2 regions of the Lysinibacillus sp. FSL P4-0201 genome follow, and region 2 is predicted to be linked to the other one. Evidence: predicted binding sites of a transcription regulator. Region 2 holds the regulator's gene; the other holds the start of a gene.
What was found. Region 2 encodes LexA, which represses DNA repair genes until DNA is damaged. Its sites were predicted from a motif close to CGAACATATGTTCG; they were not measured.

Region 1 (6,931 bases), 1.9 Mb from region 2:
TGCCGCCAGTGAGAGCAGATAAATAGTTGGCCTGTGTGGCATTCACACGTTCGATAAATTGTTTCACCTCATGGCGGTTGGATACCATGATAGAGGCTGTCAGTTCACCATATATTGGATGTTCGACAATGACATTTTTGACGGTTCCGCCACAGTCTACAATCGTCATTAATTCATCTTCCGTCTGCTCTGATGTATGCAAGCAAGGGAATGTTCGTTCAACGGTTTGCTGTATTTGTTCTTGATGCATATAAAGATAACCTTGGCTTGTGGCAATAATAGGCTCATTTCTTGCCTTTAATAAAGTCATATCATTGACGATTACTTGTCTAGAAACATTGGCGAACTTTGCTAAGTCTGTCCCAGTTATAGGTGCTTTATTTTTTTTTAATTGCGCTAATAGTTGCAGTCGGCGTTCTTCGCCTAACATTTTTTTCATAAGAGATCACCCCTGCTCGTAATAAAGGAATCAGCGTTCCTTATGAATTAGTGTACCATGAAGCTTTTCTAACTTGCTGAAATTTTTGTATCCAAATGAAACATTGAACATATGATACGTAGAGAGGAAGGGAGGAAAAAATTGCGTATTCATATTGTTCAAAAGGGAGATACATTGTGGAAGATTGCGAAAGAGTACGGCATTTCGTTTGAAGATTTGAAGCGGCTCAATGTCCATCTTGCCAACCCAGATTATATTGTTCCAGGCATGGAAATTATATTGCCTGAAAAAATAAACAAAGAGCCGCATAGAGATTCACATAAAGAAATGCCGAAAAAGGAAACACAAGTGCATAAGGAGACACCAAAGGAAAGTCCTAAAAAAGAGGTACAGCGACCAATGCCACCACCACCGCCAATTGTACCGCCACCACCAGCTCCTATGCCAATGCCAGAACCACAAATGATACCGATACCAATACCGATGCCAATGCCAATGCAGATGCCACAACAGCCGATGTGGGTACCGCAGCCTGTGGAAATGAATTGGCACCAGCAATTGGTGATGCCACAAATGGAGCAAAATGTTACAACACCACCTGTACAAATACAGCCACCACCACCGCCAGCACCTACACCGCCACCACCGCCTGTAGCTAAACCAAAGCCAAAGCCAATGCCACAACCAGCACCACATCCACCAATGCATATCATGCCACAAATGCCTGCCGTACCACATTGTTCAAGTTGCCATCAGCCAATCTATCATCAGATGTGGTGGCCGATGCCAATGCAGCCGCAGGTTGAGCATTATACGATGCCACAGCAGCCAATGTCCTATGACATGCCAGATCATAAAGTAGGTGGAATGGAAGACTTTTTAGAGTCCACATCACCATTCTTCCATACGCAAGATCACCAAAAGCCACAAATGGATATGATGCCCGATATGAATATGGGGCAATCCTGTGGTTGTGGCACACAACCAATGATGATGCCTGATATGAACATGGGTCAATCTTGTGGCTGTGGCACACAACCAATGATGATGCCAAATTGGCAAATGGACCCTTGTCATTGCCCGCCACCACCATGTCCGACACATTGTCCACCACCATGCCCATCAGCAGCAGGTCCTTGGATGTCTCCGCATTATTTCCCAGGCGGGATGACGCCTTATCGATGGTGAAAAAGCGTATATTGTAGAAGAAGTAAAGCCAAATATTTGGAAATATAAATATCGATCGAAAAATTATTTTGTCAAACGTGCAAAGCAAGTGGAAATTGCGGAGAAGGTAAGAACCATTCATCGCCAATTAGGACGTATGGAACCTTCTTTGATCCTACCATTAGTTCAGAGCGATGATGAGCAGTTAATTGTGCAAATGTGGCAAGAAGGAAGCCACGGTGCTAACTTTGCACATAAAAAAGATCGTAAGGAATCTCTTAGACTACTAATCGCTTTACATGACACACATAAAAAGATTGCTTGGCAGCGCGTGCCAGGTTTGCATACCTACTCACAGCTTTTAAAATGGCAAATGCGTCATATGCGTTTTAAAAGTAGAAGAAATGAGTTTCGAACATTTTTAACGAAAGAAGAAATTGATCAAATATTGCATTATAGTGATAAGTCATTACAATTGATTGCATTGGAAGATGCACCTGAAAAAGAGATTACGCTATTGCATGGGGATGTAGTTCATCATAATTTTTTATGGTGCTCCGATGGACAATTACGTTTAATTGATTTTGATTTAGCGCACCTTGGTGAAGCGGATGACGAGTATATTTTATGGTTACATCGTGTGTTACCTGCTGTAGATTATGATCTTGGAAAGATTTTTGCAGAGTTACCTGAGCTGAAACGACTGGATAAAAGAAAGCTTCATCGCTTGAAATACCCGAATGAGTTATTACGAGAATGGCTGTTTGCTATAGATTTACCACTAGAGCAACAGCTAGTATTTTTAGATTATTTAGTACCATTTACAAAACGAGCCCTCACCTACTGGCCAAAACTGTGGTACGATATTGATAGATTTGTCAAGAAATGACCGTCAATTGGCGGTCATTTTTGTCTGCGAACGGAGTTTAGACGCTACTTTTTGTCGAGCATTCGTTCGCTATATGCTATAATCGAAGACGATGATTGTGAGGGATTATAGATGTATGATTATTTAAAAGGACAAATTACTCGTATTACACCTGAATTTATTGTGTTAGAACAACAGGGGATTGGGTGGCAACTTAATACGCCCAATCCATTTGCTTTTCGAACATCTGCCCTTGAGCAACAGATATATGTTCATTTGCATGTGCGAGAGGATGCGCAAGTTTTATATGGCTTCCCTAACCTAGATCAGCGTGAGTTATTCCGTAAGCTTATTTTAGTGTCAGGAATAGGACCAAAGGGCGCTTTAGCGATTTTAGCTACAGGTAATCCACAACAGGTTATTAGCGCAATTGAGCGGGAGGACGAAGCGTTTTTAGTGAAGTTCCCTGGAGTTGGTAAAAAAACAGCACGTCAAATGATCCTCGACTTGAAGGGCAAACTTGGTTCATTATTAGATACACTTGAATTACCTAGTGCAGAAGATGAATTACCTTTGTTTGGTGTGCATGCCTATAAACATGAATTAGAAGAAGCCCTACTTGCCTTAATGGCTCTTGGCTATTCTGAAAAAGAGCTAGAAAAAATTAAACCACAGCTAGAGGATAACGATAAACTTGAAACAACAGATGCCTTTATGAAACAAGCATTGCAACTACTGCTAAAATTAAAATAAGGAAAGGAGGAAAGGTGCATGTCTGAACGTATGATGGCAAGTGAAGCAGGGAGCTATGATGAGCAGTTTGAGTTATCTTTACGTCCTCAAAAATTAGCACAGTATATTGGGCAACATAAAGTAAAGGAAAACTTACAAATATTCATTGAAGCGGCAAAGCTTCGCCAAGAAAGTTTAGATCATGTGTTGTTATATGGACCTCCAGGACTTGGTAAAACGACCTTAGCGGCTGTTATCGCAAATGAGATGAATGTTAACGTACGCATGACAAGTGGCCCTGCGATTGAGCGTCCAGGAGATTTGGCAGCTATTTTAAGTTCACTAGAGCCTGGGGACGTTTTATTTATTGATGAAATTCATCGACTGCCCCGTGCTATTGAAGAAGTATTATATCCAGCAATGGAAGACTTCTGCTTAGATATTGTGGTAGGAAAAGGTCCTGAAGCACGTTCTGTACGACTTGATTTACCTCCCTTTACCCTTGTAGGTGCAACAACAAGAGCGGGTGCTTTATCAGCTCCTCTAAGAGATCGCTTTGGTGTGTTGCTGCGCCTAGAATATTATGATGACCGATCGCTTGCTGAAATTGTTGTGAGAAGTGCACATTTATTTGAGGTAGAAATAGAGCAAGTAGCAGCAATGGAAATGGCGAGACGCTCACGTGGAACACCTCGAATTGCCAATCGTTTATTGAAACGAGTGCGAGATTATGCACAAGTGCTTGGAGATGGTATGATAACGGAGGGTCTTGCACAGCAAGCATTAGAGCTGTTACAAGTAGATCCTAGAGGGCTTGATCATATTGACCATAAACTTGTAACCAATATGATTGAGCGATTCCGAGGAGGCCCAGTAGGCTTAGATACTCTTGCTGCATCAATTGGTGAGGAACGGGTTACGATAGAAGATGTATACGAGCCTTATTTGATGCAAATTGGCCTTATTCAACGTACCCCGAGAGGAAGAGTAGCCACACATTTAGCCTACGAACATTTTGGATATGAGTATCCCCAACAAACATAAAGAAGGAAGTTATTTTCATGCGTGTAGAAGATTTTGATTTTGAATTACCAGAGGAGCTTATTGCCCAAACACCATTAGTGGATCGTACAGCAAGTCGATTAATGGTCGTGACACCGGGCTCAAATAAAGTGGAGCACCACCATTTTGCCCATGTATTAGACGAGCTACATGCTGGAGACTGTCTTGTACTAAATGATACAAGAGTTTTACCTGCTCGTTTAATGGGTGTAAAAGAAGAAACAGGTGCACATATAGAAGTATTGCTACTGAAGCAAATGGCTGGTACAGATGAGTGGGAAACACTTGTAAAACCAGCAAAGCGTGTAAAAGTAGGAACAGTCATCACATTTGGTGACGGTTTATTAACAGCTACATGTACAGGTGAGCTTGAACATGGCGGACGTACATTTGAATTTCAGTATAATGGTATTTTTTATGAAATATTAGAGCAACTTGGTGAAATGCCATTACCTCCCTATATTCGTGAAAAACTAGAGGATAAGGATCGTTATCAAACCGTTTATGCCAAAGAGCGTGGTTCTGCTGCAGCGCCTACAGCTGGGCTGCATTTTACAGAGGAGCTATTAGCTCAAGTGAAGGCTAAAGGCGTAGAGGTTGTCTTTATTACGCTACATGTCGGTCTTGGCACTTTCCGTCCCGTTAGTGTAGACTCGATTGAGAACCATGAAATGCATGCAGAATTCTATAGTGTTACAGAACAAGCAGCAGATACAATTAATCGCGTAAAGCGTAACGGTGGCAAGGTAATAGCTGTTGGGACAACCTCTACTCGTACATTAGAGACAATTGGTTCTAAATATGAGGGAGAAGTGCGAGCAGAACAAGGTTGGACGTCTATTTTCATCTATCCAGGCTACAATTTTACGGTGGTGGATGGGTTAATCACAAACTTCCATTTACCAAAATCAACACTAGTCATGCTTGTTAGTACGCTAGCTACTCGTGAGACCATTTTAAGTGCTTATCAGCAAGCTGTAGAAGAAAGATATCGCTTCTTTAGTTTTGGTGATGCAATGTTTATACGTCCCAAAAAATAATAGTGGATAAAATCGGAGTACTGTTTTTACTTCAGATAAGAAAGGATTATTTATTTTATGACACAACCAGCAATTCGATATGAACTACTTCATACATGTAAACAAACAGGAGCACGTCTTGGCATCGTCCATACACCACACGGCTCCTTTGAAACACCAGCATTTATGCCTGTTGGCACACAAGCAACGGTGAAGACCATGTCACCAGAAGAATTAAAAGAGATGAATGCCGGTATTATTCTGTCCAATACGTACCATTTATGGCTTCGTCCAGGTAATGATATTGTCAAAGAAGCAGGCGGACTTCATAAATTTATGAACTGGGATCGTCCAATTTTAACGGATTCAGGTGGTTTCCAAGTATTTTCACTTAGTCAATTCCGGAAAATTGAGGAGGAAGGAGTTCATTTCCGTAATCACCTCAATGGAGATAAATTATTTTTGAGCCCGGAAAAGGCAATGGAAATTCAAAATGATTTAGGCTCTGATATTATGATGGCCTTTGATGAATGTCCACCATATCCTGCGACACATGACTATATGCTGAAATCAGTTGATCGAACAACTCGTTGGGCAAAACGCTGTAAGGAAGCACATCAGCGTCCAGAGGAGCAAGGTTTATTTGGCATTATTCAAGGTGGAGAGTACGAAGATTTACGCCGCCGCTCAGCAGAAGCGTTAGTAGAACTAGATTTCCCAGGCTATGCAATTGGTGGATTATCCGTTGGAGAACCAAAAGATGTGATGAACCGCGTTTTAGAATTTACTACGCCAATGATGCCTGAAAATAAACCTCGTTATTTAATGGGTGTTGGCTCACCAGATTCTTTAATTGATGGGGCAATTCGTGGGATCGATATGTTTGACTGTGTACTGCCAACACGTATTGCACGTAATGGAACACTGATGACATCAGAAGGACGTCTAGTAGTGAAAAATGCAAAATATGCACGTGACTTTGGGCCGATTGATCCGAACTGTGACTGCTATACATGTAAAAATTATTCTCGTGCCTATGTTCGTCACCTTATTCGCACGGAAGAAACGTTCGGTATTCGTTTAACATCCTATCATAATCTACACTTCCTATTAAAATTGATGGAGCAAGTACGTGAGGCAATTCGTCAAGATCGCCTTGGTGATTTCCGTGAAGAGTTCTTTGAAAAATACGGCTTTAATGGGCCAGATGCAAAAAACTTTTAAACTAGACGAATAGGATTATTACATGCGCTAAATTAAAAAAGGACATTAGGCATCCCCTAATGTCCATATTCAATAGCAATAGTTTTGTAAATCATTCAAAACTTTGTAAAAAGTGAATATTTCTAGCAAAATATTGTCAATCATAGAAAAAATATTAGTAATTGAGAAAATTTTTGGGCTTGTCCATCGCTTTTTAATGGTGGAATAGTCTATACTAAAAAAGTGAGATTTGGAAAGGGGGCAAGATGCTATTATGGATCAATTATTAGGATTAGCACCAATATTATTAATGTTCGTTGCAATGTGGTTTATCTTAATCCGTCCAGCTAAAAAAAGACAGCAGGAAACACAAAATATGCAAAGTAGTTTGCAACGTGGAGATAAAGTCATTACAATTGGTGGTTTACACGGTGTTATTGA
Region 2 (6,931 bases):
ACAAAGAGCAGGGACAACCTACTATCAATATATTAGCCTTAAGACAAAAGCTACCTGCAACAAGAGCCGTTGAAAAGATTATTCTTGATTTAGCTGAGATTGAAGAGGTGACAGGAACTCGTATACTGTCTTTAACTGTTCAAGGTGAGGACGGCACTGTGACACCTTCAGATGTATCGAATGATCTTAATATGTTGGAGCAGGCTGAAGCAGAGGTCAATGGTGATCAGGAGAACAAGGAGACTACTACACCGATTGCATCTCTTTCGAAGGACTCTTTACCAACTAATTTAAAGCTTGTTACTTTTATATTAGAGGTGGGTGCGCTTGATTTTAATTCTCTTGAAAGCTTTTTACAGGAGGTTGAACAATTAGAGCGTGTCATGAAAACCGATAAGATTGAATTTAAATTGCCTGGAGAGCAGGCACAGCTTGAGAAAGATGCAGATCTTACGTTAAAGGCAACAGTGCAAGTGACAACGTTCTATTACGAAGAACAACAATAACTTTATTGATAGGCGCACCATACTGCATTTGTATGGGCGCCTATTGGTTTAGGAGGACATAAAATTGGAAATGGCTTATACGATCTTTATTTTTTTATTTGGACTTGTCTTTGGCTCTTTTTATAATGTAGTTGGCTTACGTGTACCACAGAAGGAGTCGATTGTACATCCTCCTTCACATTGTCCAAAATGTCAGAGACGACTGACGGCGCTTGATTTAGTACCAGTTTTGTCTTATGTATTGTTAGGAGGAAAATGTCGTGGTTGTGGCAATAAAATTTCTTGGGTTTACCCAGTCATAGAATTAATGACAGGTGTATTATTTGCCTTTGCTTATGGGCAGTTAGGCTGGGGCATAGAATTGATAGTAGCACTCTTTTTTATCTCCTTATTAGTTATTATCGTTGTATCAGATTTAGCCTATATGCTAATTCCAGATAAGGTGTTAGTATTCTTTTTACCTTTGCTAGCTATTGGACGAGTGCTGTCACCATTAACACCGTGGTGGGACTCTCTTGTGGGTGCTGTGGTTGGTTTTGGCATATTATATATCATTGCTGTGCTATCAAACGGTGGCATGGGTGGAGGCGATATTAAATTATTCTTTTTAATTGGTCTCGTTCTGGGTACGATTGATACACTGTTAACGTTATTTTTAGCTGCAGTTATTGGTATGATTGTCGGGATTACCATGTTATCGAAAAACAAACAGGGGAGAAAAACACCCATTCCGTTTGGGCCATCTATTGCATTGGCCGCAGTTATTGTTTATTTCTATGGCGATGTATTAATTAATTGGTATCTAGGCTTTTGGTAATTGTGCAATTTTCAAGAATTTGGAGGGAAGCAAGTGAAACCGATTATTGGTATTACAGCCTTTGTTGAGGATGATTTATCCTCTCGATTAAATGCTGCTTACAGTAAAAGCATCATTGAAGCAGGTGGAATTCCACTGATTATTCCAATTGGAGTAGAAGAAGAGGCAGCCCAGATTTTAGCCCTTACAGACGGTTTATTATTATCTGGTGGTCATGATGTGCACCCATTTCTATTCGGGGCTGAGCCTTCATTAAAGCTTGGAAAAATTCATCCAGCGCGAGATACGATTGAGTTAGCATTGATTGAAGCCGCATTCCAACGTAAGATGCCTATTTTCGGGATCTGTCGAGGAATTCAAATACTAAATGTTGCATTAGGTGGTACCTTATATCAGGATATTGATAGTGATCACTTTAGTACCAAGTTACTCCAACATATGCAGCAATCAGGTCGAGCTGTAGCTACCCATTGTGTACAGGTTATTGCTGACAATCTATTAGCGACTATCGTTGAACAAGAGAAAATAGCAGTGAATTCATTTCATCATCAAGCGGTGAATGTTTTAGCAGAAAAATTAAAAGTAGCGGCAAAATCTAACGACGGTATTATCGAAGCGGTAGTTCATGAGGAGATGCCATTTTGCTTAGCTGTTCAGTGGCATCCTGAGGAACTAGCCATAGCAGGAGATGAGAGTGCTCAAAAGCTATTTTCAGCCTTTATTGAAGCGAGCTTAAAATTTAAGAAGGAAGCTTAGAAGAGGCATTGTACAAAGAATCCAATCGTATGTGGATTCTTTTTTTTGCGTAAAAAAGAGGATACATGCTCTTAGAAGGAACATAATCCTCAAAATCTGCTTTAATCGTTAATGTACACGTCTGTAAAGACCTACAACCTGTCCTAAAATAGAAACTTGATCGACTATAATTGGTTCCATAGAAGAATTTTCAGGCTGTAAACGGAAATGGTTTTTCTCTTTAAAGAAACGTTTTACAGTTGCTTCATCCTCAGCTGTCATAGCTACAACAATATCCCCATTATTAGCTGTTGCCTTTTGTTTTACAATGACTAAATCTCCATCTAAAATCCCAGCTTCAATCATTGATTCCCCCATGATTTCTAGCATGAACAATTGATCTTCACTTGTGCCATACGTATCGGGTAATGGGAAGTATTCTTCAATATTTTCAATTGCTGTAATTGGAGAACCAGCTGTAACCTTCCCGACAAGTGGGACATGGATCACCTGTTGTTTTTGAATGGATTCTTCAGGCTCTAAAATTTCAATTGCGCGTGGCTTTGTTGGATCTCGACGAATAAAGCCTTTTTGTTCTAATCGAGCTAAATGTCCATGAACAGTTGAACTGGAAGCAAGTCCAACTGCTTCACCAATTTCACGTACTGATGGTGGATATCCTTTAGCTCGTACCTCTTCCTTAATGAAAGCTAAAATGTCCTCTTGTCTTTTCGAAACTTTTTTCATGAGTGCTCACCTCTTTTTTCTATAATCATTCTTCTTATTTGATAGTATAACAGAATGCGAACATGTATGCAAACATAGGTTCGAAAAGTGTTTGACAAAAACGTTTGTTCGCTTTATTATGGGAACATACATTCCGAACAAACATTCTTAAAAAGGGGTAATGATTATGACATGGTTTAAGAAAAACACACATATCTCAATTTTAATAGGAGCTTGTTTATTATTTGCAGCATACCTTTACATTACTGATCCAGGAAAAGTTAGTTACGCAGAAATTCAAATCGAACATGGGGATAGCTTGTGGTCGTTAGCCGAGCAATATCGTGGTAAAATGAGTACTGATGATTGGATAAAGCTTGTAAAAACTGAAAATGAACTAGCAGATATTAAAATTGTAGCGGGAAAATCTCTAGTTATTCCTGTAGTGAGTGATCAAGCCAGTCCCATCAATACTATCGAAATTGCGAGAAATGAACAATGATAAATAATCAACTATCGGCTGTTGTCTATTGTCGCGTAAGTACTGAAAAAGAAACACAAAGCTCCTCATTAGAGCGCCAGCAGGAAGAGTTGCTACGCTATGCTAAAGAGCAAGGCTATGCGGTGAAGGGCGTGTTTAAAGATCAACATAGTGGCTATGATGTAGAACGTGAAGGCTTGCTAGAAATGCTTGATTTTATAAAAGATAAGAACATTAATGCTCTTTTTGTCCAAGATGAAACTCGTTTAGGACGAGGCAATGCAAGGATGGCTGTATTACATTTATTACAAAAGTCAGCAACTGATGTTTTTTCTATGCGTGATGCAGGCCCAGTCCAATTAAATGAAATGGATACGATGCTGCTTGAAATTTTAGCGATTGTAGAGGAATATCAGCGTAGAATCCATAATGCTAAAATTCGACGAGGTATGCGACGTGCTGTAGAAAACGGTTATCGTCCAGAAAATAATTTATCGAATCGAGGTAATCCGCAGGGGCAGGAGCGAAAAGATCTACCTGTAGAGGAAATTGTGAAACTACGCAAACGTGGATTTACCTTTGAAGAAATTTCTATAACGCTTAGAGGGTTAGGCTTTGAGGTAAGTAAGGCGACAGTACATCGTCGTTTCCAAGAGCACCAAGAAAGATTAGCAGGAAAATAATATTCCTGCTAATTTTTTTTTGTAAAAAACTACTGAAGGGAAGAAAAGCTTTCAATGATAACATGATTTGGCAGTTGGAAAGGGTGCTCTTTATTTATTCGGTCATAAAACATGATGCCATTTAAATGATCGATTTCATGCTGTACAACGATGGCCCCGTAGCCCTGTAACTGTACAATAATTTCATGTCCATCGATGTCGTAAGCTTTGACTTTAATTCTCTCATATCTCGGTACAAAACCAGGGACAGGTCGATTTACAGATAGACAGCCTTCTCCTTCCGGTAGATAAATCATATTAAGGGAATGACTCATTATTTTAGGGTTAATCAGCATCATTTCTTGGTCATCAAAGAGTACAGCAAACATTCGTTTATCTACGCCAATTTGATTAGCAGAGAGTCCACTTCCAGGGCGAAGCTTATATTTTTTTGCTAGCGTTGGATTTTGGCTATTTTTCAGATATTGTAGCATGGCTAGGAGGGTATTTCGGTCCTCATTGGTCACGGGTATCGACACTTCTTGAGTTTCTTTTCTTAAAATTGCTGAGTGTTCTTTCACGAAGTCCTTCATTGTAATCATATAATTTGGGTGAAATTTAGTCATAGATAAACACCTCATCAATACGGCTATTGAGAACCTTAGCAATCTTAAAAGCTAATTCTAGGGTCGGATCATATTTATCATTTTCAATATTATTAATCGTCTGTCTCACAACTCCACACTCTTTTGCAAGAGCAGCTTGTGTTATGCCTAATTTTTTTCTTAAAATTTTGATGATGTTCTTCAGAAAGATCCCTCCATTTTGTCCAAAGTATTAGACATATATCGTAAGATAAGAATTAAAAAATGTCCAACTAATTGAACATTTTTTGGTGTGAAAAACAAAACAGTCAATTGAAGGGGAGAAATTGATTTCCGGTGCAGGCTGCTTGCTTTCCTGTGGCACGCTGACGGAACGGAAATCACCCCACAGCCTTGTTAAAAGTTCTCATTCTACTAATGACATCATCTTTTTTCAATAACATGAAATGCCCGATTAATTGGACATTTGGATTTTAAATCATCACTTAATACCAATTCTCATCAAAATTTAGCTTTAACGCATGTCCGAAACAAATACCGAAAGGAATAAAACCTCTTCCTCTTGCTGTAATGATATTTCCATCTTGTACCACTAGTTCATCTGAATAGTTATGAAGTTCAAAGCACCCTAACTGCTCCATGCCATCTAAAGGTAGTCCTACTGTATATTTTTTGTTCTTTAAGACCCCTGCTTTTGCTAATAGGTAAGGGGAGCTAGAAATACTTGCAATCATTCCTCCTTTTGCAGATAGATGACGAATGAAATCTAGTAAGCTCTCTTCAAGTTGTAATGTAGAAATATCCATACAGCCTGGTAATAGTAGACTATCAATATCGTCAAGCTCTACCTCATTCACGGATAAATCAGCTATACAATTTAAACCAGATTCTCCTCTGATAGGTTTGGTATTCGATCCAAGTGTGATGATGGGTTTACCGCCTTGCATTAATATGGACAAAGCAACACTCAATTCATATTCACTAAATTGTGGGTATAATAACACCGCAGTTTTCTTCATTTCATACACCTCTTACCTTTAGATTGTTCCATTCTTCCTCTAAAATAGCGTAATAGTATTCATCCCACCAAGTCTCTCCATGAGGAATGCATTTTTTGAAAAATCCTTCTTGGCGCATTCCGATTTTTTCCATGACTCGGTAAGAAGCGATATTTTCTGGCTGGCATGTGGCAATAATTCGATGAAGTTTCATTTTATTAAAGCCGTGATCTAATAGGGCCTGAGCAGCTTCAGAAGCATAGCCATGATTATGATAGGCAGGATTCATAACCCATCCAATTTCATACGTATGGTCGCCAAAGTATTTGTGGAAAACAAGATGACCAATGACTCGCTGTTGTTCACGTAAAACAATGGCGAAATGTTTTGCTTGCTCGTTGCTATTCTCTGTTACGAAATTTTGAACCTGATCTTCATTCAACACACCCTCTGGCATATAGTGCATGACCGTTTTGTCGGACATATAGCTATAAACAGCCTGCCAATCTTGGGCTTCAAATGTTCGAATAAGTAGTCTAGGTGTTGTTATGTTCATGATAGCTCCTCCTATTATCTATCAAATTTTTCCTTTTATTATTAGTTATACACCTCTAACTTCTGGAAGTCATGTAAATAATGGCTAAGAAGTGTTTTTAAGGGTTGGTATAACTGCATTTTAAGGGAAACCATGCTATACTTTGCATACTGAGGTCATTAAGCTAGGTACTGAAAGGTGTGTAACCATGTTATCAAAGGAAAAAATTAACCGAATTAATGAATTATCTGCTAAGGCAAAAAGCGGACAATTAACAGAGGAAGAAGCAAAGGAGCGAACAGCGCTTCGCAAGGAGTATTTAGATACGTTTAGAGCAACTATGCGAGATACGATTGAAAACGTTAAAGTGGTAGATGCAGAAGGAAATGATGTAACTCCTGAGAAGGTAAAACAAGCACAAAAAAATAAATTTCTAAATTAATGTGACACAATTCAATAAAGTATGGATGAAAACGCAAATAGTATAACAAAAGCATTGTTTTCTAAAGCAATGTTGACTAAACTGTAAAAGAACAATATATAGGACGAGAAAGGATGTCACAATATAATGACTCAACACGCGGATCTTTTAGCTATTAATGCTATCCGAACTTTGTCAATCGATGCTATTGAAAAAGCAAATTCTGGTCACCCAGGTTTACCAATGGGAGCAGCGCCAATGGCTTATACGCTTTGGACAAAACAATTACGCCATAATCCAGCAAATCCAAAATGGTTTAACCGTGATCGTTTTGTACTATCAGCAGGTCATGGTTCAATGCTTTTATACAGCTTACTTCACCTTGGAGGCTATGGTTTACCAATGGAAGAAATTCAAAACTTCCGCCAATGGGATTCATTAACAC

Region 1: the regulator LexA is predicted to act here: its motif matches at 2,551-2,564, upstream of ruvA (Holliday junction branch migration protein RuvA).

What each region holds. Positions count from the first base shown of each region.
Region 1 covers NZ_CP151995.1:3,224,724-3,231,654, reverse strand. The annotation lists gene MKY76_RS16230 (transcription repressor NadR) at 1-439, opposite strand, end outside; gene MKY76_RS16225 (LysM domain-containing protein) at 581-1,627, shown strand; gene MKY76_RS16220 (phosphotransferase) at 1,617-2,495, shown strand; gene ruvA (Holliday junction branch migration protein RuvA) at 2,607-3,227, shown strand; gene ruvB (Holliday junction branch migration DNA helicase RuvB) at 3,246-4,250, shown strand; gene queA (tRNA preQ1(34) S-adenosylmethionine ribosyltransferase-isomerase QueA) at 4,268-5,308, shown strand; gene tgt (tRNA guanosine(34) transglycosylase Tgt) at 5,366-6,511, shown strand; gene yajC (preprotein translocase subunit YajC) at 6,765-6,931, shown strand, end outside.
Region 2 covers NZ_CP151995.1:1,293,340-1,300,270, forward strand. The annotation lists gene MKY76_RS06150 (hypothetical protein) at 1-506, shown strand, start outside; gene MKY76_RS06155 (A24 family peptidase) at 571-1,323, shown strand; gene MKY76_RS06160 (gamma-glutamyl-gamma-aminobutyrate hydrolase family protein) at 1,357-2,079, shown strand; gene lexA (transcriptional repressor LexA) at 2,188-2,805, opposite strand; gene MKY76_RS06170 (LysM peptidoglycan-binding domain-containing protein) at 2,972-3,286, shown strand; gene MKY76_RS06175 (recombinase family protein) at 3,283-3,948, shown strand; gene def (peptide deformylase) at 3,978-4,553, opposite strand; gene MKY76_RS06185 (helix-turn-helix transcriptional regulator) at 4,546-4,737, opposite strand; gene MKY76_RS06190 (DJ-1/PfpI family protein) at 5,018-5,551, opposite strand; gene MKY76_RS06195 (GNAT family protein) at 5,553-6,086, opposite strand; gene MKY76_RS06200 (DUF896 domain-containing protein) at 6,274-6,507, shown strand; gene tkt (transketolase) at 6,634-6,931, shown strand, end outside.